DNA from 4 places in the Micromonospora sp. BS32 genome. Region 3 is predicted to be linked to each of the others. Evidence: riboswitches for the same ligand, from Rfam matches in the RefSeq annotation. Region 3 holds a riboswitch; each other region holds the start of a gene.

Evidence for each region. Region 3 has a riboswitch for cyclic di-AMP ahead of AC5RWQ_RS15440 (C39 family peptidase). Riboswitches for the same ligand answer to the same signal wherever they lie in the genome.
Region 1: it holds a riboswitch for cyclic di-AMP, as region 3 does, so the genes downstream of both, AC5RWQ_RS11925 (coiled-coil domain-containing protein) here and AC5RWQ_RS15440 (C39 family peptidase) in region 3, are expected to answer to the same signal.
Region 2: it holds a riboswitch for cyclic di-AMP, as region 3 does, so the genes downstream of both, AC5RWQ_RS18765 (C40 family peptidase) here and AC5RWQ_RS15440 (C39 family peptidase) in region 3, are expected to answer to the same signal.
Region 4: it holds a riboswitch for cyclic di-AMP, as region 3 does, so the genes downstream of both, AC5RWQ_RS26810 (transglycosylase family protein) here and AC5RWQ_RS15440 (C39 family peptidase) in region 3, are expected to answer to the same signal.

Annotation. Positions count from the first base shown of each region.
Region 1 is NZ_JBSSHR010000006.1:88,682-93,727, forward strand. It holds gene AC5RWQ_RS11915 (HelD family protein) at 1-1,175, shown strand, start outside; gene AC5RWQ_RS11920 (cation diffusion facilitator family transporter) at 1,270-2,184, shown strand; cyclic di-AMP (ydaO/yuaA leader) riboswitch at 2,339-2,469, shown strand; gene AC5RWQ_RS11925 (coiled-coil domain-containing protein) at 2,474-3,547, shown strand; gene AC5RWQ_RS11930 (hypothetical protein) at 3,660-4,166, shown strand; gene AC5RWQ_RS11935 (SRPBCC family protein) at 4,178-4,645, opposite strand; gene AC5RWQ_RS11940 (STAS domain-containing protein) at 4,949-5,046, opposite strand, start outside.
Region 2 is NZ_JBSSHR010000012.1:44,540-49,585, forward strand. It holds gene AC5RWQ_RS18760 (sensor histidine kinase) at 1-500, shown strand, start outside; gene AC5RWQ_RS18765 (C40 family peptidase) at 560-1,648, opposite strand; cyclic di-AMP (ydaO/yuaA leader) riboswitch at 1,699-1,849, opposite strand; gene AC5RWQ_RS18770 (SDR family oxidoreductase) at 2,154-2,918, opposite strand; gene AC5RWQ_RS18775 (GYD domain-containing protein) at 3,022-3,342, opposite strand; gene AC5RWQ_RS18780 (AAA domain-containing protein) at 3,551-4,861, shown strand; gene AC5RWQ_RS18785 (GIY-YIG nuclease family protein) at 4,926-5,046, shown strand, end outside.
Region 3 is NZ_JBSSHR010000008.1:240,722-245,767, reverse strand. It holds gene AC5RWQ_RS15450 (hypothetical protein) at 1-380, shown strand, start outside; gene AC5RWQ_RS15445 (hypothetical protein) at 530-1,291, shown strand; cyclic di-AMP (ydaO/yuaA leader) riboswitch at 1,592-1,732, shown strand; gene AC5RWQ_RS15440 (C39 family peptidase) at 1,968-2,807, shown strand; gene AC5RWQ_RS15435 (alpha/beta fold hydrolase) at 2,908-3,669, shown strand; gene AC5RWQ_RS15430 (ABC transporter ATP-binding protein) at 3,730-4,533, opposite strand; gene AC5RWQ_RS15425 (ABC transporter permease) at 4,544-5,046, opposite strand, start outside.
Region 4 is NZ_JBSSHR010000025.1:18,684-23,729, forward strand. It holds gene nhaA (Na+/H+ antiporter NhaA) at 1-914, opposite strand, end outside; gene AC5RWQ_RS26810 (transglycosylase family protein) at 1,128-1,811, opposite strand; cyclic di-AMP (ydaO/yuaA leader) riboswitch at 1,810-1,983, opposite strand; gene AC5RWQ_RS26815 (hypothetical protein) at 2,125-2,841, opposite strand; gene htpG (molecular chaperone HtpG) at 3,055-4,953, opposite strand; gene AC5RWQ_RS26825 (class I SAM-dependent DNA methyltransferase) at 5,018-5,046, opposite strand, start outside.

The DNA.
Region 1 (5,046 bases), on a different contig from region 3:
CGCTGCTGCGGCTGGAGCGCCGTGAGCTGGACGGGATCCGGGACCGGGTGCTGTCCCGGGGGGCGCGGCGCAACGAGGTGCGTCGGGCCGGCTTCGACGCGGTACTCGCCGCGCTGTACGCCCAGGCCCGGCGGTTGATCGTCGCCCGCCTGCCGGAGCAGCCCGCCTTCGAGGACGAGATCATCGACCGGCCGGAGTTCCGGGAGTTCCTCAAGGCGTGGTGGCCCCGGCTGCACCCCCGGCACGTGCTGGGCTGGCTGGCCCGCCCGGAGCGGCTGCGCCGGTACGCCGGGGACGTCCTGTCCCGGGCGGAGATCACCCTGCTCGGCGAGGCGTACCGGACGCTGGACACCGAGGGGCTCACGGTGGCCGACATCGCCCTGCTGGACGAGCTGGACGCGATGCTGGGCAAGCCGGTGCGGCCGGCGAAGCAGAAGCGCGACCCGTTCCAGCTGGCGGGCGGGGTCCGGGAGCTGAGCACCTTCGGCGACCGACAGCGTGCCGCCCGGGCGGCGGCCCGGGAACGTCCGGAGGACTACCGCGACTACGCGCACGTGGTGGTGGACGAGTCGCAGGACGTCTCGCCGATGCAGTGGCGGATGGTCGGCCGGCGGGGCCGGCTGGCGTCCTGGACGGTGGTCGGCGACCCGGCGCAGACCGCGTGGTCGGGCGACCCGGCGGAGCTGGACCGGGCCCGCGACCAGGCACTCGGCCGCCGCCGGCGGCACCGGTTCGTGCTCACCACCAACTACCGCAACTCCGCGGAGATCTTCGCGGTGGCGGCGGCGGAGATCCGTCGGCTGCACCCGGACCTGGCGCTGCCGACGGCGGTCCGCTCCACCGGGGTCGATCCGGTCGCGCTGACCGTCCCGGCGGCGGAGCTGGCAGCCGCGACCGTGGAGGCGGTGGAGACGCTGCTCGCCGAGGTCGAGGGGACGGTCGGGGTGATCACTCCGGTGCCGCGCCGGGACGAGGTGGCCGGCTGGCTCGCCGACGGTACGGGCGCCGGCCGGCTCCAGGTGGTGACGAGCCTCCAGGCCAAGGGCATGGAGTACGACGGTGTGGTGCTGGTCTGCCCCAGCGAGATCCGCGCGGAGCCCTCCGGCGTGCGCACCCTCTACGTGGCCCTCTCCCGCGCCACGCAACGCCTGACCACCCTCGACCCCACTCCCTGACCCCCACCACCCCACCCCCGAGCGGGTGGGTTGGATATATAGCGATGTGAGCATAGGTTGGGTCGGGTGCGCGGCGGGGACGGAAGGTGTGGGCGTGGGCGGAGGGCATGACCACAGCGGGGCGGTCACCAACGCCGCGCAGCGGCACCGGGGGCGACTCTGGGCGGCCTTCGGGCTGCTCGCCGCGCTCATGGTGGTCGAGGCGGTCACCGCCTTCGGCACCGGTTCGCTGGCCCTGCTCTCCGACGCCGGGCACATGTTCACCGACGTGCTCGGCATCGGGATGGCCCTGGCCGCCATCACCGCCACCCGGCTCGCCGACCGAGACCCCCAGCGCACCTTCGGGCTCTACCGGCTGGAGGTGCTCGCCGCGCTGGCCAACGCCGTGCTGCTCAGCGGGGTCGCGGTCTACGTCCTGATCGAGGCGGTACGCCGGTTCGGCAATCCGCCCGAGGTGGTCACCGGCCCGATGCTCGCGGTGGCGCTGCTCGGCCTGCTCGCCAACGTCGCCGCGTTCGCCCTGCTCCGCCCGGGCGCCAAGGAGAGCCTCAACCTGCGCGGGGCGTACCTGGAGGTGGTCGGGGACCTGCTCGGCTCGCTCGGCGTGATCGGCGCGGCGCTGCTCATCGCCGGCACCGGCTGGTGGTGGGCCGACCCGGCGGTGGCCGTGGCGATCGGCGTGTTCATCCTCCCCCGCACGTGGCGGCTCGGCCGGGCGGCGGTGCGCATCCTGGTCCAGGCCGCGCCGGAGCACCTCCAGGTGACCGCGGTGCACGATCGGCTGACCGCCGTCCCCGGCGTGGCCGAGGTGCACGACCTGCACGTCTGGACGCTCACCTCCGGCATGGACGTGGCCTCCGCCCACCTGACCACCATCCCGGGCGCCGAGGTCGGGACGGTGCTCGCCGCCGCCCGCAGCGCCCTGCACGAGGACTTCCACATCGAGCACGCCACCCTGCAGATCGAGCCGGGCGCGTCGCCCGGCGGCTGCGGGCCGTCGCACTGGTAGTTAGCGGCTCCTTAAGAAATCCACCCCATTTATCCTCTTGTCCCTCCTTCAACAGGTTTCCCTCGCGTACCGTCAGTCACGAAACGGGCGGGTGTCACACCCGTACCGGTAGGCTCGGTCCCGGCCTCCGCCCGGCGGCGCCCATCGGTGCCGGCGGTGGCCGTCGCCTAATCGCCCTCGAGGCGAGCCGGGGAACCATGTTCGTGGGGTGCATCCGCGTCAGCGGTAGGGATCTTCCGTCCCGAACCCGTCAGCTAACCCGGTCGGCGGCTGACGGAAGGACATGTGCATGCACGTACGACGCACCACCGCGCGGCTGCTGGCCGCGGTCGCCGCGACGCTCGCCCTGGGCGTGTCGTCCGCGCCGGTCGCCACGCCGGCCGTGGCCGCACCCAGCACCGCCCGGCTCGCCGCCCCCGGCGACGACGACGAGGGCGGCAGCCCCGAGCTGCGGGCCCAGCTCGACGCGGCCAGCAAGGGCTGGCTCGACGCCCGGGCCGCGCTGGACCGCTCCACCAAACGGCAGCAGGCGCTCACCGCCCAGCTCAAGACTGTCGAGGCGGAACTGGGCGTGCGCAACGGCAAGGTCAGCGAGATCGCCGGCGTGGCGTACCGGACGGGCCGCCTCGGGCCGGTCTCGGCGCTGCTCAGCAGCTCCTCCCCGGAGGGCTTCCTGGACCGGGCCGCGGCGCTGGAGACGGTCGCCGCCAACGAGGACCGGGAACTGCGCAACCTCATCCGGACCCGGGACGAGGCCACCCGGACGCGCGCCGCGATCGACCGCGAAGTCATCGAGGAGCGCCGCCAGGTCACCGTGATGGCCAAGCGCAAGCAGCAGGCCGAGCGGGCGCTCGAGGTCGCCGCCGCCCAGAAGCCCGACCCGCCCGCCGCCGCCGACAGTGGCGGGTCCACCTCGGGTACGTCCACCGCGAACGCCAAGCCGGCGACCCGCAACCCCGACGGCTCCTGGCCGCCGGAGTCGTGCAGCATCGACGACCCGACGCCCGCCGACGGCTGCATCACCCCGCGGATGCTCAACGCGCTCCAGCAGGCCCAGGCCGCCGGCTTCAAGAGGTACGTCTCCTGCTACCGGCCCAGTGGCTCCGGCGAGCACCCCAAGGGGCGGGCCTGTGACTTCGCCGCCCAGGTCAGCGGCTTCGGCGGGGACGCCACCGGCGGCGACAGGACGTACGGCAACAACCTGGCCGCGTACTTCATCCGCAACGCCGACCGGCTCGGTGTGCTCTACGTGATCTGGTACCGGCAGATCTGGCTGCCCAGCAGCGGCTGGAAGTCGTACAGCGGGGCGGGCGGGGACCCGTCCAGCGACCACACCAACCACGTGCACCTGTCGGTGTACTGACCCGGGTACGCCGGTGGCCCGCCCCGGGCCACCGGCGTACGTCCCCGGCCGTACGCCGGATGTCGTCGCCCGGCCCACGACGGGCCGCTCCCGGCCGACGAGCATCGGGGACATGGCCAGACTCTCCCCCGACGCCCGCAAGACCCTGCTCACCCTGCACCTGGTGACCTCGCTGGGCTGGCTCGGCGCCGACCTGGTGCTGCTGACCCTCGGCGTCGCCGGGCTGCGGGGGGCCGACCCGGAGGTGGTCTACCCGGCGGCCGCGCTGCTCGTCACCTGGCTCTTCGCGCCGCTGAGCGTGCTGGTCTGGCTGGTCGGCGTGGCCAGCGCGCTGCTCACCCCGTGGGGGCTGCTCCGGCACCGGTGGGTGCTGGTCAAGCTCGCGGTGACCACGGTGATGCTGGGCCTGGTGCTGTTCCAGCTCACGCCGCGCATCCAGGCCGCCGCCGCTCCGGACGCCACCGCGCACCTGCGGGCCGACGTGGTGATCGCCCCGAGCGTCTCCACCGTCCTACTGGTCGCGCTGACCGTGATCTCCACCTGGAAGCCGTGGGGACGCACCCGCCGCGGTGTCACGGCCCGCCGGACACCGGTGGCGGCCGCCGCGGGCCGTCGCTGACCGGGGTGTGGTCAGCCGGTGGCCGGGCCGCCGCCGGCCTCCCTGCCCAGGACCGCGCCGAGCCGGCTGGCCAGCCCCAGGTGGGCGGCCCGGGCCTGGCGGAAGGCGTACCCGAACAGCGGCGCGGGCGCCGCCAGGGTGATCTCCACGTCGATCCGCAGCACGCCGGCCTCCTCCCGGAGCCGGGTGTGGTTGCGTACGGTCGTGCCGGGCTGCTGGCGGGCCACCGTGACGATCTCGTTGTCGGTCACCACCAGGACGTCGGCCTGGTAGGTGACCGGGAAGCGCAGCGGACCCACCTCCAGCCGGTCGGTGATCGCGTAGCTGGCCCGGGCGCCCGGGCGGGGCGGCAACCGGCGGACCCGGACGATCAGCGGGTGCAGCTCCTCCTGCCGGGCCAGGTCGCTCAGCAGCGCCACCGCATCCGCCCGTGAGCAGCGCGCCTGCACCGTGTAGCTGAACGACTCCCGCCGGACCACTGCGCCTCCACCACCCTCGTCGGTGGCCCGATCGTGCCGTAACCGGAGCGACCTGGCAACGCGTGTGCGCTGGCGGGGCGTGGACGGGTGGACCCAGGCGGCGTGATTCGTTCCCGTCATCAAGTTTGTAGCGTCCGATGGGCCCGTCCCGGGGTCGGGCTCTGGTGGCGCGAGGCCGGTGGGCCGGGCGTCCCTTTGGACGCTACAAACTTGATGACGTTGGCGAATCACCCGAGACATGGGCGTGTGCGCTGGTGGGGGCTCGGCTCGACGGGCGGTGACGGCCCGGGGCCGCGACCGCGCTCAGGCGCCGGGAAGGACCTCGGGGGTGGCGGCGCCGGCGAAGTAGGGCTCGGGGGCGCCGAAGAGGCCGAGCAGGCCGGTCACCCAGAGCTGGCGGT
Region 2 (5,046 bases), on a different contig from region 3:
TTCTGCTGCTCAGCCGCGGCGACCGCGGAAACTTCACCCGCGAGAGCGTCGACCTCTCCCTCATCGCCGAAGAAGCCGCCGAAACGCTGCTTCCCCTCGCCGAACAGCGCCGGATCACGCTGGACGTCACCGGCGGGGCGGCCCAGACCAGCGGCTCCGCCGAACTCCTGTCGCGGATGGTGACGAACCTCGTCCAGAACGCCATCGTCCACAACCTCCCCGCCGGCGGCACCGTGACGGTCCACACCGAGGCGCACGGCGACACGAGCGTGCTGCGGGTCGAGAACACGGGTCGTCGGCTCCCACCGGAACTGGTACCGACCCTCACCGAACCCTTCCAGCGCGGAACGGAACGCGTACGCACCGACGAACACGCCGGCGTCGGCCTCGGCCTGGCCATCGTGCACAGCATCGTCCGCGCCCACGACGGGACCCTCGACCTCGTCCCCAGCCCCGTCGGCGGTCTCCTCGTCACGGTCCGGCTTCCCGGCACGCCGTAGGCATCGTCCCCGACCGGGCCCCGTTCAGGTGGAGAACCTGCGGCTCCGGACCGGACGGGTCAGCCGGGGCGGCGAGCACCGCTGTACTCCATATTCGCCAGCTGAGCCATTCGGACCACGTCCCCGGTGTGCGGGGCGTGGACGATCAGCCCGTTGCCGACGTAGATGCCCATGTGATGGTGATCGGCGTAGAAGAAGACGAGGTCACCTGTGCGAAGGTTCGCTCTGCTCACCGCCACACCTGCGGTCCATTGAGAACCTGTGTAATGGTCCAGCTGCACCCCGGCGGAAGCCCACGCGTACTGGGTCAGCCCGGAGCAGTCGAACGAGTCGGGTCCGTTGGCCGCCCACACGTACGGCTCGCCGATCTGATTGCACGCGGTTTTCGCCGCGACGCCGCCGCTGCCCGTGCTGGGGACGGCGGGACACTTCCCACCGATGAACAGCGAACTGGTCGACGTGATGGGTGAGGTGCTGCTCGTGGTAGCGGCTGTCTGCGCGGCGGCTGCGGCTCTGGCCGCTGCGGCGTCCGCGGCCGCCTTGGCCGCTGCCGCCGTCTCCGTGGCGGCGATCTGTCTGTGTAGTGCATCCAACCGCTTGATCTCGGCGTCGATGGCCTTCTTGCGGGCCGCCAACTGGGCCTGCTGGCGCTTCTGTATCGCGATCAGGGCGTCGACCTTCTCCTTGTCGGCGTTGTAGGTCGCCTGCTGGGCCGACAGCCGGGTGACCTGTCGCTGCTCCGAATCTGCCACCTGATTCACGAGCGCGAGCTGATCCCCCAACGCCGTCGGCGACGAGCCGCGGGACAGCAGGGCGTTGAATGTGGAAAGCGACCTTTCCTGCTTGTAGTACCCCGCCACAATCTCCTGGACCTGGGTCCTGCTGACCTCCACCGACTTGGCGAGCGGCTCGATCCTCCGGCTCAGTTCGGCCGATCTGCGCTGGTTCGCGGCCAGTTCCGTCCGGACCTTGTTGTACTGCTCGATGACGGGTTCGAGCTTTTGCCACGCCGCATCGATCTGCTGCTGCACATCGGCGGCCGACGGTGCGGCGTGGGCGTGGGCCGCTGGCCCGACGGCCACCAGGGCCGCCGCCGCGACGGCGAGGATTCTGGTGAACAGCCGCGGTCTGGCGGGCCGGGTGCGCACGGGTGGCAACGGGTTCGGCTCCTTCCACTCGAGGCCGACGCACCCCACGGTGCACCGACCTCGACCGCCTGCCGGGTTAGCTGACGGGTTCGGGCGTGGAAGGCGCCCTACCGCTGATGCGGATTCACCCCGAAACCTGCGGTGGTTCCCCGGCTCGCCTGGCGACGCCAGTGACGTCCAGCGACTCGGCGGTGGCCGTCCCGGGGTACTCCAGGTGGAGACCGACATCCGGAACGGACGCTGACCCACATTAGTGAGGACGGCCCAAAGAAATCAACGAGCCGGCGACGCCAATTCACTACGCTGTCAGGCGGGCACATTGGGTGCCGGAAATTATGCGTACGTAAGGCTCCGCTAATCGAATTCTTAATCTTCCCTAATGTTGACCCTCAACCTGCGCACTGATTTCCTGCAGTAACCCTCACGTGACGCTTAACCGTTTTCCCGACGTCGTGGCGGCTCCATCGTCCCGTGAGCGGCCACCCGTCGCCGGGGCTGGCCGAAACTACTCCCCGTGGGGGTCGGACGCGTTGAGCATCGCGACGACCTGGTCGTAGTTACCGCGCGCTTCGCCGTAGCGGAGGAACTTCACCCGCTCGACCTGGATCTCCTTCGCGTCGGGCTGTGACTCGAGCAGCCCGACGACCTCCGCCACGAACTCGTCCAGCGGCATCCCGTACTCGCTCGTCTCCTGTCCGGGCAGCAGCGCGGTGCGGACGGCCGGCGGTTCGAGCTCCACGACCTTCACGGTCGTGTCCGCGAGCTGCAGCCGGATCGACTCGCTGAGCATGTGGATCGCGGCCTTCGACGCGTTGTAGCTCGGGGTGATCTTGAGCGGCGCGAACGCGAGGCCCGAGGAGACGGTGATGATGGTGGCGTCCGGCTGCGCCTGCAGGTGTTCGATGAACGCGGCGATGAGGCGGATCGGGCCGAGCACGTTGGTCGTCAGCACCGCCTCGGCCGAGGCGAGGAACGATTCCGGCTTGTGCCAGTCCTCGATGCGCATAATGCCGGCCATCGTGACCAGGACATTGAGGTCCGGGTGCTTCGCCAGCACCTCCTTCGCGGCGGCGTCGATGCTCGCGGCGCTCGCGGTGTCGATCGCCACGGTGTCGATGTCGGGGTGCTCCGCGGCGATCTGCTCGAGCAGGTCGGTGCGCCGGCCGCCGACGATGACCGTGTTGCCCTTGGCCCGCAGCTCGAGCGCGAGGGCGAGCCCGATCCCGCTCGTGGAGCCGGGGATGAAGATGGTGTTTCCGGAAATGTTCATGCGCCGAGCTTCGCCGATCGTCCGGCATCGGGGGCAGAGACCGGTTATCCGGGGATCCGCAAACCCTGGTTCGCGCCCGCGTGCTTCGACCGCCGCCAGCGGATCATTGGCCGGGAGGCTCGTACCCGACCTTGGTCCGGGTCGCCTCGTCGACCTCCTCCGCGGTCAGGAGGGGGGTTATCCGCGTCTCCAGACCGCCCGCCGCCCGGATGGCGATCGCCATGCCGGCCGCCGTCTGGTGGTTCGGCAGCTCGCACACCACGTAGGTGTCGTGCTCGTCGAACCCGAAGTACATCGACTCCATCCGGCCGCCGAGGCTCTCGATCATCGCCCGGACGGCCTCGGCGCGCTTCGTCCCGCCGTCCTTGCTCAGTCCCTTGAGCCCCTCGACGGTGTAGGACGACTTGAGCAGGAATTTGGCCATTTGGGGATCACCTCTCCGATGTTCGGCACCCGCCGCCGCGCCGGTTCCCGACCGCGCGGCACCGCACGAGCTCGCTCGGACCAGCCGGCTGACGGCCGCGGGTACCCGTTGCCGCGCCGGCTAGTCGTCGCCGGCGCCACGATCGGATGACGCTCAGGTGGGCGGAACAGCTGCCGGTAATGTGCGGGGCGCCTGGGAGGAGGGGCCGATGCTGGGGCTGGAGCTGCCACCCGCCGTCGAGGCGGAGCGCGTGATCACCGCCGTACTCGCCGACCTGCGCTCCGGCGCCCACCGCGGCGTGGTGGTCGACTCCCCGCCCGGCGCCGGCAAGTCCACCCTCGTCGTGCGAGCCGCCGTCGAGCTGGCCACCGCCGGCGAACCGGTGATCATCATCGCGCAGACCAACGAGCAGGTCGACGACCTCATCGACCGGCTCGCCCGCAAGGCCCCCGAGCTGCGCATCGGCCGGCTCTCCGCCGCCGACTACCGGCCCTCGGAGCGGGTGAAGGGCCACGAGACGGTCCGGGTCGTCGCGAAGGTCGCCGACCTCGGTGGTCCGGCCGTCGTCCTCGGTACGGCCGCGAAGTGGGCCACCGTCACCGAGGGCTCGTGGCCGTGGGCGATCGTCGACGAGGCGTACCAGATGCGCTCGGACGCCCTGCTGCGCGTGGCCGGCAGGTTCGAACGGGCGCTGTTCGTGGGTGATCCCGGGCAGCTCGACCCGTTCTCGACGGTCGAGACCGTGCGCTGGACGGGCCTGACCTGGGATCCGATGCAGTCGGCGGTGGCGGTGCTGCTGCGGCACAACCCCGACCTGCCGGTGCACCGGCTGCCGGTGTCGTGGCGGCTGCCCGCCTCGGCGGCGCCGGTGGTCGCGGCGGCGTTCTACCCGTTCACCGGCTTCCGCGCCGGCACCGGACCTGACGACCGGGCGCTGGCGTTCACCGGGCCCGGCCCGGGTGACGCCGTGGACGCGGCGGTGGAGTTGGCCGCCACCTCCGGCTGGGCGCTCTACGAGCTGCCGGCCCGGCACACCCTGCGTACCGACGCCGAGGCCGCCGCGGCTTGCGCGGCGCTGGCCCTGCGGGTGCTGCGCCGGGGCGCGGTCGCGGTCTCCGAGCACGCGCCGGCCGGCGCGCCGGTCACCGCCGACCGGATCGCCGTCGGGGCCGCCCACCGCGACCAGGTCGCGGCCATCCGCGCCCACCTCGGCGAGGCCGGCGCAGGCATCACCGTGGACACCGCCAACCGGCTCCAGGGCCGCGAGTACGACGTGACGATCGTGCTGCACCCGCTCTCCGGCCGGCGCGACGCCACCGCGTTCCACCTGGAGTCGGGGCGGCTCTGCGTGCTGGCGTCCCGGCACCGGCACGCCTGCGTGGTGGTGGCCCGGGCGGGGATCGGCGAACTGCTGGACGCACACCCGTCGACCGAGACGGTGCACCTCGACGTGCCGGTGAAGTTCCCGGACGGCTGGGCCGCCAACCAGACCATCCTCGCCCACCTCGGTGGCACCTGACCGTTGAGAACGCGGGACCCGGCAGGGGCTGCCGGACAGGGCCGGTGATCGGTAACGTCCGGGGATGACCGAGCTCACCCATGAGGATCTGCTGGCGGGCTTCACCGTCTCCCGCCCGTACACGATGGATGTCGTCGCGGACGCGCCCCGCGCGGCCGGTGTGCACATGGTGGTCGCCGGCGACA
Region 3 (5,046 bases):
TCGGTGGGTCGACCCTGCCCGACACCGTCGCACTCCCCGAGACCCTGCCGCCGATGGCGGCGCTCCCGGCTGCGGGTCCGCCCGGCGCCCCGGCTCTCGTGCCCGCGACGAGCACGGCGACCACCTGGGCGGGCCGGCCGGGCTACCTCGCCGGTGAGCTGCGGCAGCGGCAGACCGACGCTCTCGTTCCGGCCACTGTGGGCTCGCCGACCCACGACCGCAGCCTCGGCGACGTGCACCCGGTCCTCGCGCCGCCCGCAGGTCCGGCCGGTGCGCCTGCGGACCGGTCGGCCGCCGCGCCGGGTGTACCAACCGTGGCGGTGCCGGCCCTCGCCGGGCTCTCCCCGGCCGCTGCGGGGCCGCGCGCACCCCCCGGCTGAGCGCCGCGCCCAGCGCCGACCCGCGACCATCCCCGCCACGAACCTCACCGCCGCACCAGCCCGGCAACGGCCCGGCCCCGACGGCCGCGTCCCGCTCCGCGGCCGCGTGTGGACTCCTCTCTCGCAGCTGCCCCCGTGAGGTGCCGACCATGAACACCGTGCTCTACCAGTTCCTGATCGAGGTCCCGACCGCCGCCGCCATCTGGTCCGCCCTGCTCGTGCTCGCCCTGACCGTGCTCACCGTCCTCGTCGCCCGTCCCGAGCGGGAGCGCCCGACCGAGGATGCGCCCGCCGAGCCGCCGGCCGGCGACGCCGTCCTGGAAGTCGCCGACCTGCGCCGGTACGCCGACGAGGTCGCCGTCGCGGCGGCCGGCGCGGCGCAGACGGCTCGCCGTCGGCGGGAAGCCTGGCTGGCCGCTCAGGCGGAGGCCGACCGGGCCTGGACGGCGTACGACGAGGCGGAGGAGGCCGCCCGGCGCTTCGTCGGCGCCCGCGCGCTGCCGGCGCCGCGTACCCCGCGCACGCCCGCCGAGTACGCCGGCCGGGAGCGTTGGCTGCACCAGGCAGCGGTGGCCGCGCACTGGCGGGGTGAGCTGTCCCTGACCCAGCTGCGGGACGTCTTCGCGCATCGGGACGGCTGGGACCCGCGCCGGCACCCGGTTGAGCAGGAGGTGCTGCTGGCCCGGGCGGTCCGCGAGGGGCGCCGGGAGGCGTACCGGTCGGCCACCGAGCGGGAGCGGTCAGCGTGGCGGGACGCGGAGCTGGCCGCCGAGTCGGCGCGGGCGCTCGCCACCGAGGCGTACGCGGCGACCGAGCGGCTGCGGCCGGCCCGGGTGCCGGCCCGTCGGGCAACGGCGGTGGTGGCGCCGACGGCGACCGCGGCGCGCTGGCGGCCGGCCCGGGTGGGCTGACCGGGGCCGAATTGTTACCCAAAACTCGGTGAGCCGGGTCACGTCCACGCCGAACCGGTCATCCGGTAACAGCCGGTGACATCGACGCCGACGGTCCTCGGTGATTCTGGTAGCGACGTCCGATTGTCGCCCCATCGCGTCCGGATGGCGCACTGTCCCATCGAGCGACGCCAGTGCCGAAGTGCACCGGAAATTGCTCGCGCTGATCATGTTTAAGCAGTTCAGCGCGCTTGGCCGGGAGTGGACCCGCCAGTAATGTCGCCTCGGTCCGGTGCGGTTTCCGATCGCAAGAGGCGACGCCGCGTCGACCCGCTCAATCGTGAGATCACGAACCGGGGACCCACGCAGTTCTGGGGTGAATCCGCGGGCCACGGCCCGCGGTAGGGCGTTCTTCCCGCCCGAATCCGTCAGCTAACCCGGTAGGCGGTGTCGGAAGGAGTTCCCTTAGTGCAGTTCGACAACATTCCGCGGTTGTTCCCCCACCTCGGTAGCGGGGTGCCGTCGCCGGTCCGCTGCGCGGTCGCGCGCTGATCCCAGCATCCGCCTCGCCGTCCGGCATCGACCGGGCGGTCCCCCCGCCGAGCGGTCCCGCACCGAACCCGATCCCGCGCCTGGCCGACCGCCACGCGCCGATCCGGTGCGCCCGCCCCCGCTCCCGCACCGTGGAGGAACACTCGTGAAGCACCAGATGAAGCGGCAGTTGCGACGCCTCACCACCGAGCGCCCCTACCAGGTCGTCGCCGGCGCTGCCGCGGCCCTCGCGCTCGCCTCCGGGACCGCGGCCCTGGTCGCCGGCACCGACGACGCCCCCGTCCGGCAGCAGACCTCGGCCGCCGTGGCCGAGGCGGCCCCCCGCCTGAACGACGTCGCCACCCGCAGCGAGGTGCGCGTCGCCACCACCCCGTCGGCCAGCCCCTCGGCGAGCGCCTCGCCGTCGGCCAGCGCCGCCAAGGCCAAGGCCAAGGCGACGGCGGACCCGGACCTGACCCGTACCGCGGCGCCGAAGCCGCCGTCGTCGAAGGTCCTCAGCTACGACTACGAGGCCCAGACCACCTACTACAACTGCGGCCCGGCGGCGGTGCGCAACGCGCTCAGCGCGACCGGCATCGACCGCACCCAGGACGACCTGGCCGTCCAGCTCGGCACCACCGAGATGGGCACCAACTCGGCGGAGGACACCACCCGGGTGCTCAACGCCGTGGTGAAGGGCGACCCGTACCGGACCCGGATGTTCGAGGGCACCCCAAGCTCGGCGCAGATCGACCGGCTCCAGGCCGACGTGGTCAAGGCGATCACCGACAAGCGGGGCGTGGTGGCCAACGTGGCCGGCACCGCCACCGACGTCGACGGCGGCTGGCACTCCTTCCCCGGCGGCCACTACATCGCCGTGGTGGGCTACAAGAACGACGGTCGTACCGTCCGGATCGCCGACTCGGCCGACCCGAGCCTGCCGGCGTACTGGATCAGCACCGTGGACCTGGCGAACTGGATCGCCACCCGCGGCTACTCCGCCTGACCCGCGCCGTACTCCGGGCGCCGGCTCCCCTCGGGGGCCGGCGCCCGGCGTCGTTCCCGGGTCTCGCGGGCCGGTGCCCGTCGATGGCACACTGCGCCCCATGACCGACGGATCGGGTCCCCGGCGCGTTCTGGTGCTGCTGCACGGGATGGGCGCCACCGGCGACGTCTGGCTGCCCTGGGCGCCACTGCTGGAGCACCGCTGGCCGGGCCGCTGGCTCGCGCCGGACCTGGCCGGTCACGGCTGGTCGCCGCCGCTGCCCGGGTACTCCTTCACCGGCCTCGCCGGGCGGGTGGCCGCCGGGCTGGGCCCGGCCGGCGGGTCGGCGGACGGCCGGTCGGGGGAGCGCCTGGTGGTTCTCGGGCACTCGCTCGGCGGGGTGGTCGCGCTGGCGCTGGCCGCCCGGCACGCGGGCCTGCTGGTCGACGCCGTGGTCGGGCTCGGCATCAAGGCGGTCTGGTCGCCGGCCGAGCTGGCCAAGACGCGCGAGCTGGCCGAGCGGCCGGTGAGCTGGTTCGCCACCCGGGACGAGGCCGCCCGCCGCTACCTGCGGGTCGCCGGCCTCGGTGGGCTCTTCGCCCCGGACCACCCGGTGGTCCACGCCGGCCTGCGCGCCGAGGACGGCCGGTGGCGCCTGGCCATGGACCCGGCCGCCTTCGCGGTCGGCGCCCCGGACCTGCCGGGCCTGCTCGCCGGCACCGACGTCCCGGTGCTGCTGGCCCGCGGCGAGCACGACCCGATGGTCAGCGACGACCAGCTGGCGGCGCTCGGGGTCCCCGTGGTCACGCTGCCGGGCCTCGGGCACAACGCGCACGTGGAGGACCCGGCGGCGGTGCTGGCCCTGCTCGACCGCTACCTCTGACGAGACGCGGAACCGCGCCGCCCCCGAGGGGACGACGCGGTTCCGGCGTGCGCGGTGGCGCTACCGCTTGCTCTTCGCGAACTCGCCGTACGCCTTCAGCACCTCGTCGGTCGGGCCGTCCATCCGGATCACGCCGGACTCCAGCCAGATCGACCGCTCGCAGGTGTCCCGGATCGAGGCGAGCTGGTGGCTCACCAGGAACACCGTGCCGGCGCCCTCGCGCAGCTCGCGCACCCGCTGCTCGCTGCGCTTGCGGAAGCCCTCGTCGCCGGTGGCCAGCGCCTCGTCGATCAGCAGCACGTCGTGCTTCTTGGCCGCCGCGATGGCGAACCGCAGCCGGGCGGCCATGCCGGAGGAGTACGTCCGCATCGGCAGGCTGGCGAAGTCACCCCGCTCGTTGATCCCGGAGAACTCGATGATCTCCGGCGCCCGGCGGGCCACCTCCTCCGGCGACATGCCCATCGCCAGGCAGCCCAGCGTGACGTTGCGCTCGCCGGAGAGGTCGTTGAGCAGCGCGGCGTTGACCCCGAGCAGGGACGGCTGGCCCTGGGTGTAGACCGCGCCCCCGTTGACCGGGAGCAGGCCGGCGATCGCCCGCAGGATGGTCGACTTGCCGGAGCCGTTGCTGCCGATCAGCCCGACCGCCTCGCCCCGGTACGCGGTGAAGGAGACCCCCTTGACCGCGTGCACCTCCTGGATGTTCGGCGCGTTGGTGCGCTTGACCAGCCGGCGGAACGCCGCCACCGGGCTGGTGCCGCCGGTGGCGCCCTTGTGCACCCGGTAGATCACATGGGCGTCGTCCACCACCACGGTGGGGATCCGCTCCTCGACCCGGGGCAGCGTCACGGTCGCCTCGTTGGACATCTTGAACTGATCAACCACGACCGTACTCCTGTTCGCCGCGCCAGAAGTAGAGGTAACCGCCCACGCCGGCCACGATCGCCCAGCCCACCGCCGCCAGCCAGAGCTGGGTCAGCGACTCGTTGAGCAGCGGAGCCTGCTCCAGCAGCGCGTACCGGCCCAGCTCGATGTAGACCAGCATGGGGTTGTACTGGGCCAGGGTGGCCGCCCAGCCGGGCAGCTTCTCGAAGAGCGTGACGCTGTAGACCACGCCGGAGGCGTACATCCAGGTGCGCATCAGGAACGGGATGACCTGCCGCAGGTCGGTGGCGCGCGCGCCCAGCCGGGCGACGGTCAGCACGGCCCCGGCGTTGAACACCGCCTGCAGCAGCAGGGCCGGGATCAGCATCAGCCACTCGAAGGTGATCGGCTCGCCGGTGACCAGCACGATGCCGATCAGCACCAGCATCGAGGCCAGCAGCTCCTGGAACTGGGTCACCACGATCGCCAGCGGCAGGCTGGCCCGGGGGAAGTGCA
Region 4 (5,046 bases), on a different contig from region 3:
CCGGCCAGCCCCCCGATGGTCACCCCGGCGGAGAGGAACGCGAAGATCGGCACCGCGACGCCGGCGGAGAGCGGTCGGAACCGGTGCTCGAAGTGCTCGGCGAGCCCCGGCCCGGCGTCCGGGCCGCCGGCCGCCTCGCTGCGGATCACCGGGACGGTGAACGCGAGCAGGACGCCCGCGACGGTGGCGTGCACCCCCGACTCGTGCACCAGCACCCAGGTGACCGCCGCCAGCGGCAGCAGCAGCCACCAGGACCGCACCCGGCGCTGCACCAGCAGGGCGAACACGGCCAGCGGGACGAGCGCGGCCAGCAGCGGCGCGACCGACAGGCCCGAGGTGTAGAAGATGGCGATGATGACGATCGCCAGCAGGTCGTCCACGACGGCCAGGGTGAGCAGGAAGGTGCGCAGCGCCGAGGGCAGGAACCGGCCGACCACGGCCAGCACGGCGAGGGCGAAGGCGATGTCCGTCGCGGTCGGGATGGCCCACCCCTTCGCGGCGCCGCCCCCGGCGCCCGCCGCGATCAGGGTGAACAGCAGCGCGGGTACGGCCACCCCGCCGACCGCGGCCGCCACCGGCACCGCCGCCCGGCGGGGATCACGGAGATCACCGGCGACGAACTCGCGCTTGAGCTCCAACCCGGCGACGAAGAAGAAGGTCGCCAGCAGACCGTCCGCGGCCCAGGTGGCGAGGGTCAGGTCGAGGTGCAGGGCCGCCGGGCCGACCCGGAGGTCCCGCACCGACTGGTATCCGTCGGACCAGGGGGAGTTCGACCAGACCAGGGCGAGCAGCGCACCGGCGAGCAGCAGTGCCCCACCGACGGTCTCCTTGCGGAGAATGGCGGAGATGCGGCTGGTCTCGCCCCAGGAGCGGCGGGCGAACAGGTTGGCACGGCGCCGGTCGGCGTCGGTCACGGAAACTCCTCGTCGGCAGGGGTCGCGTCATCCATCGCCGACCAGACTTCCCGGCACACCAGGGTCAACCCTATCCGCCGCCGGGCGGGTGGTCGCCCAGTAGCCGGCATGCCGCCCGTCCAGGGGGTCGCCGCACGCGACGACGCCCGGCCGGGTGGATCCGGCCGGGCGTCGTCGTTCGCGCGGTGGTGCGCCCTCGGGGAGGGACGGGCGTCAGAGGCTGAGCTGCTGACCCGGGAAGATCAGGCCCGGGTCGGCGCCGACGACGCGCTTGTTGCGCTCGTACAGCGCCTGCCAGCCACCGGCGAGGTCCTTCGCGTCGGCGATCTCCGACAGGGTGTCACCCGCGCGCACCACGTACCTGTCCCCGCTGGACGCCGGGGCGCTACGCCGCTCGCTGCGGCTGCTGCGCCGCTGGTCGGACGACCGCTCCGACTTCGTGGTCGCCCGCTCGGTGCGCCGCTCGGACTTCTCCGACCGCTCGGACTTGCGCGACGACGACTTCTCCGAGGTGGAGTAGCTCTTCGTCGAGCCGCCCTTCTTGCCGCACACCGGCCAGGCGCCGATGCCCTGACCGTCGAGCACCTTCTCCGCGATCGCGATCTGCTCGCCCCGGCTGGCCAGGTCGGCGCGGGAGGCGTACTTCTTGCCGCCGTAGCCGGACCAGGTGCCCGCCGAGAACTGCAGGCCACCGTAGTAGCCGTTGCCGGTGTTGATGTGCCAGTTGCCGCCGGACTCGCACTGGGCGATCGCGTCCCAGTTGACGCTGGCGGCGCTCGCCGGGGCGGCCGGCGCCAGGACCGCGGCGACGCCGGTGACGGCGCCGACGGCGAGCGTGCCGACGGCGACGCGGCGCGAGCTGACCCGTCGGTGACGGGCGGTGTGTGCAGTTGACATCTGTGCTCCTCCACGCCGACGAGGTGAGCTGTCGGGTTCGGGCCGAGGAGCCCGGCCGCCGCAGGCGGCTTCACCCCGAGGTGACGTGCACCGAGGAACGTGTGGGTCCCCCGCTCCATGCCCAGCTGACAAGGTCCCACCGTCGGCGGCATGGATTAGGCGTTACCGACCGTGGTGTCCGCGAAGGCGGACCGGATCGACGTTAGGAGGCGTTTCGGCGATTTGCCCACTTCTTGTGAAGTTCTTCACCCGGTCAGGCGAGGGCCGGCTCTCTCCACTTGCGCCATCGCCACGAGGTCGGACAATGCCCTGCTCAGTGCGGCGAGCGCTGGCCCTGACCGGCGGCTGCCGTCCGCCCCGAGCAGGTGAGCTCCCCCGGCTGGAGCTGCACCCGGCTGGGACTCCAGACCTCCACCCGGTCACCCACCACTCTGGCCAACAGGCAGCTACCCCGCCGGTCCGCGCGCAGCGCCAGCCCCACGCTGCCGCCGTACGACGCGACGTCCCGGCGGACCCGGGGGTCGAGGCGGAGCCGGTCGAGGTACGCGCCGACGGACGCCTCGGTCGCCGCAGACCCGGTGGGCAGTTCCCGGCGCAGCCGCTCGGTGAGGTCGGGCGGAAGCGTGGCGGCCGGCCGAGGGGTCACCGGTGGGGTCCTCGGGCAGTCCACCTCGGTCACCGGCTCCATCCCCTCGGCCCGGTACGCCAGCCGGTAGCAGAGCGTCACCTCGGCGTGCCCGCTGTCCGACCCGGACCAGTCGGTCGTGGTGGCCTCGCCGTGCGTACGCACCACCATCGACACACCGCCGGCCCGGTCGGTGCCGTCCAGCGCCATCAGCTCCAGCTCCGGACGCCCCTGCACGGCTCGGCCGAACTCGTCGACCTCCCAGAGTCGCCCCCGCTCGATCGCGGCGGTCAGCTCGTCCAGTCGCCCGCGCGCCTCCCGCCGGGCCAGCGTCTCCGCGTCATCTACCTCGGCCCAGCCGCAGCCGGCGAGCAGCGCCGCCGCGAGCAGTGTTCCCGCGGCCACGGCCGCCCCTCGCCCCGTCACCCCCCGCATGACCGCATTCTGCCGCCCGGCCGCCACCGACACCGTCCGGCGTGGGCCTCGGACTGACCGTTTCCGGACAGCAGGACGGCGGCGCCGCCGACCGACACCAGCCCGCCCGGCGCCGCGATGGGCGCCCGGGTGAGCTTTTGAGCGCGGCCCCGACCGGGCGGACGCCCGGTCGGGGCCGTCGCGTCAGAGGGCGCGGGCCAGCCGGTCGGCGAGGACCCGGGCGAACCGGGCCGGGTCGGCCAGGTCGCCGCCCTCGGCCAGCAGCGCCATGCCGTACAGCAGCTCGGCGGTCTCGGTCAGCGCCGCGCTGTCGTCGCCCCGCTCGTGCGCGGCGCGCAGCCCGGTGACGAGCGGGTGGGTCGGGTTGAGCTCCAGGATCCGCTTGACCTGCGGCAGCTCCTGACCCATCGCGCGGTACATCTTCTCCAGCGTCGGGGTGATGTCGTGGGCGTCGCCGACGACGCAGGCCGGTGAGGTGGTCAGCCGGGAGGAGAGCCGGACCTCCTTGACGCTGTCGGCGAGCGCCTCGCCGAGGAAGGTGAGCAGGGCGGCGTACTCCTTGGCGCGCTGCTCCCGCTCGGCGGTGTCGGCACCCTCCGCCGCGGCGTCGAGGTCGACCTGGCCCTTGGCGATGGAGCGCAGCGGCCGGCCGTCGAACTGGCCGACCCGCTCCACCCAGACCTCGTCGACCGGGTCGGTGAGGAGCAGGACCTCGTACCCCCGGGCCCGGAACGCCTCCATGTGCGGCGAGTTCTCCAGCGTCGCCCGGGTCTCCCCGGTGGCGTAGTAGATCTCGCTCTGGCCCTCCTTCATCCGCGCGACGTAGTCGTGCAGGGTGGTCAGCTCGGCGGGGTCGTGGGTGGACGCGACGGAGACGACGTCGAGGATCGCCTCGGTGTTGTCCGGGTCCTCCAGCAGCCCCTCCTTGACCACCCGGCCGAACTCCGCCCAGAAGGTCCGGTAGCGCTCGGCGTGCGCGGTGCGCAGCTCCTTCACGGTGGCGAGGACCTTGCGGACCAGCCGCCGGCGGACGATCTGGATCTGCCGGTCCTGCTGCAGGATCTCCCGGGAGATGTTCAGCGACAGGTCGTGCGCGTCCACCACGCCCTTGACGAAGCGCAGGTAGTTCGGCATCAGCGCGGCGCAGTCGTCCATCACGAAGACGCGCTTGACGTAGAGCTGCACCCCGCGCCGGCCGTCGGCCATGAAGAGGTCGAAGGGGGCGTGCGCGGGGATGAAGAGCAACGCCTCGTACTCGAAGACGCCCTCGCCCCGCATGTGGATGGTCTCCAGCGGGTCGGTCCAGTCGTGGGCGACGTGCCGGTAGAAGTCGCGGTACTCCTCCGCGGCCACCTCGTCGCGGGGCCGCGCCCAGAGCGCCTTCATCGAGTTGAGCGTCTCGACCGTCGGCTCGGCGCCGTCGGCTCCGGGGACGGTGGTACGGATCGGCCAGGCGATGAAGTCGGAGTACCGCTTGACGATCTCGCGGATCTTCGCCCGGTCGGTGTAGTCGAAGAGGTTGTCCTCGTCGTCGGCCGGCTTGAGGTGCACGGTCACCGCGGTGCCCTGGGGGGCGTCGTCGACCGTCTCGACGACGTACGTGCCCTCGCCGGTGGACTCCCACCGGGTGCCCTCGGCCTGACCGGCGCGGCGGGTCAGCAGGGTGACCCGGTCGGCGACCATGAACGTCGAGTAGAAGCCGACCCCGAACTGGCCGATCAGGTCCTGGCTGGCCGCCTCCTTGGACTCCTTCAGCCGACGCAGCAGCTCGGCGGTGCCGGAGCGGGCGATGGTGCCGATCAGCGAGACGACGTCGTCGCGGGACATGCCGATGCCGTTGTCCCGGACGGTCAGCGTCCGCGCCTCGGCGTCGACGTCGAGCTCGATGTGCAGGTCCGAGGTGTCGACGTCGAGGTCCTTGTCGACCAGCGACTCCAGCCGCAGCTTGTCCAGCGCGTCGGAGGCGTTGGAGATCAGCTCGCGCAGGAAGACGTCCTTGTGCGAGTAGATGGAGTGCACCATCAGCTGCAGCAGCTGGCGCGTCTCCGCCTGGAACTCCAGCGTCTCGGTCCGACCGCTCACACCAACCTCCTCATGCGTACGTCACGTTCCGCGGGACAGGATACGAGCATCCGTGGCCGGCCCGTCACACCCGGTCGTCGGCCGGCCGCCGGA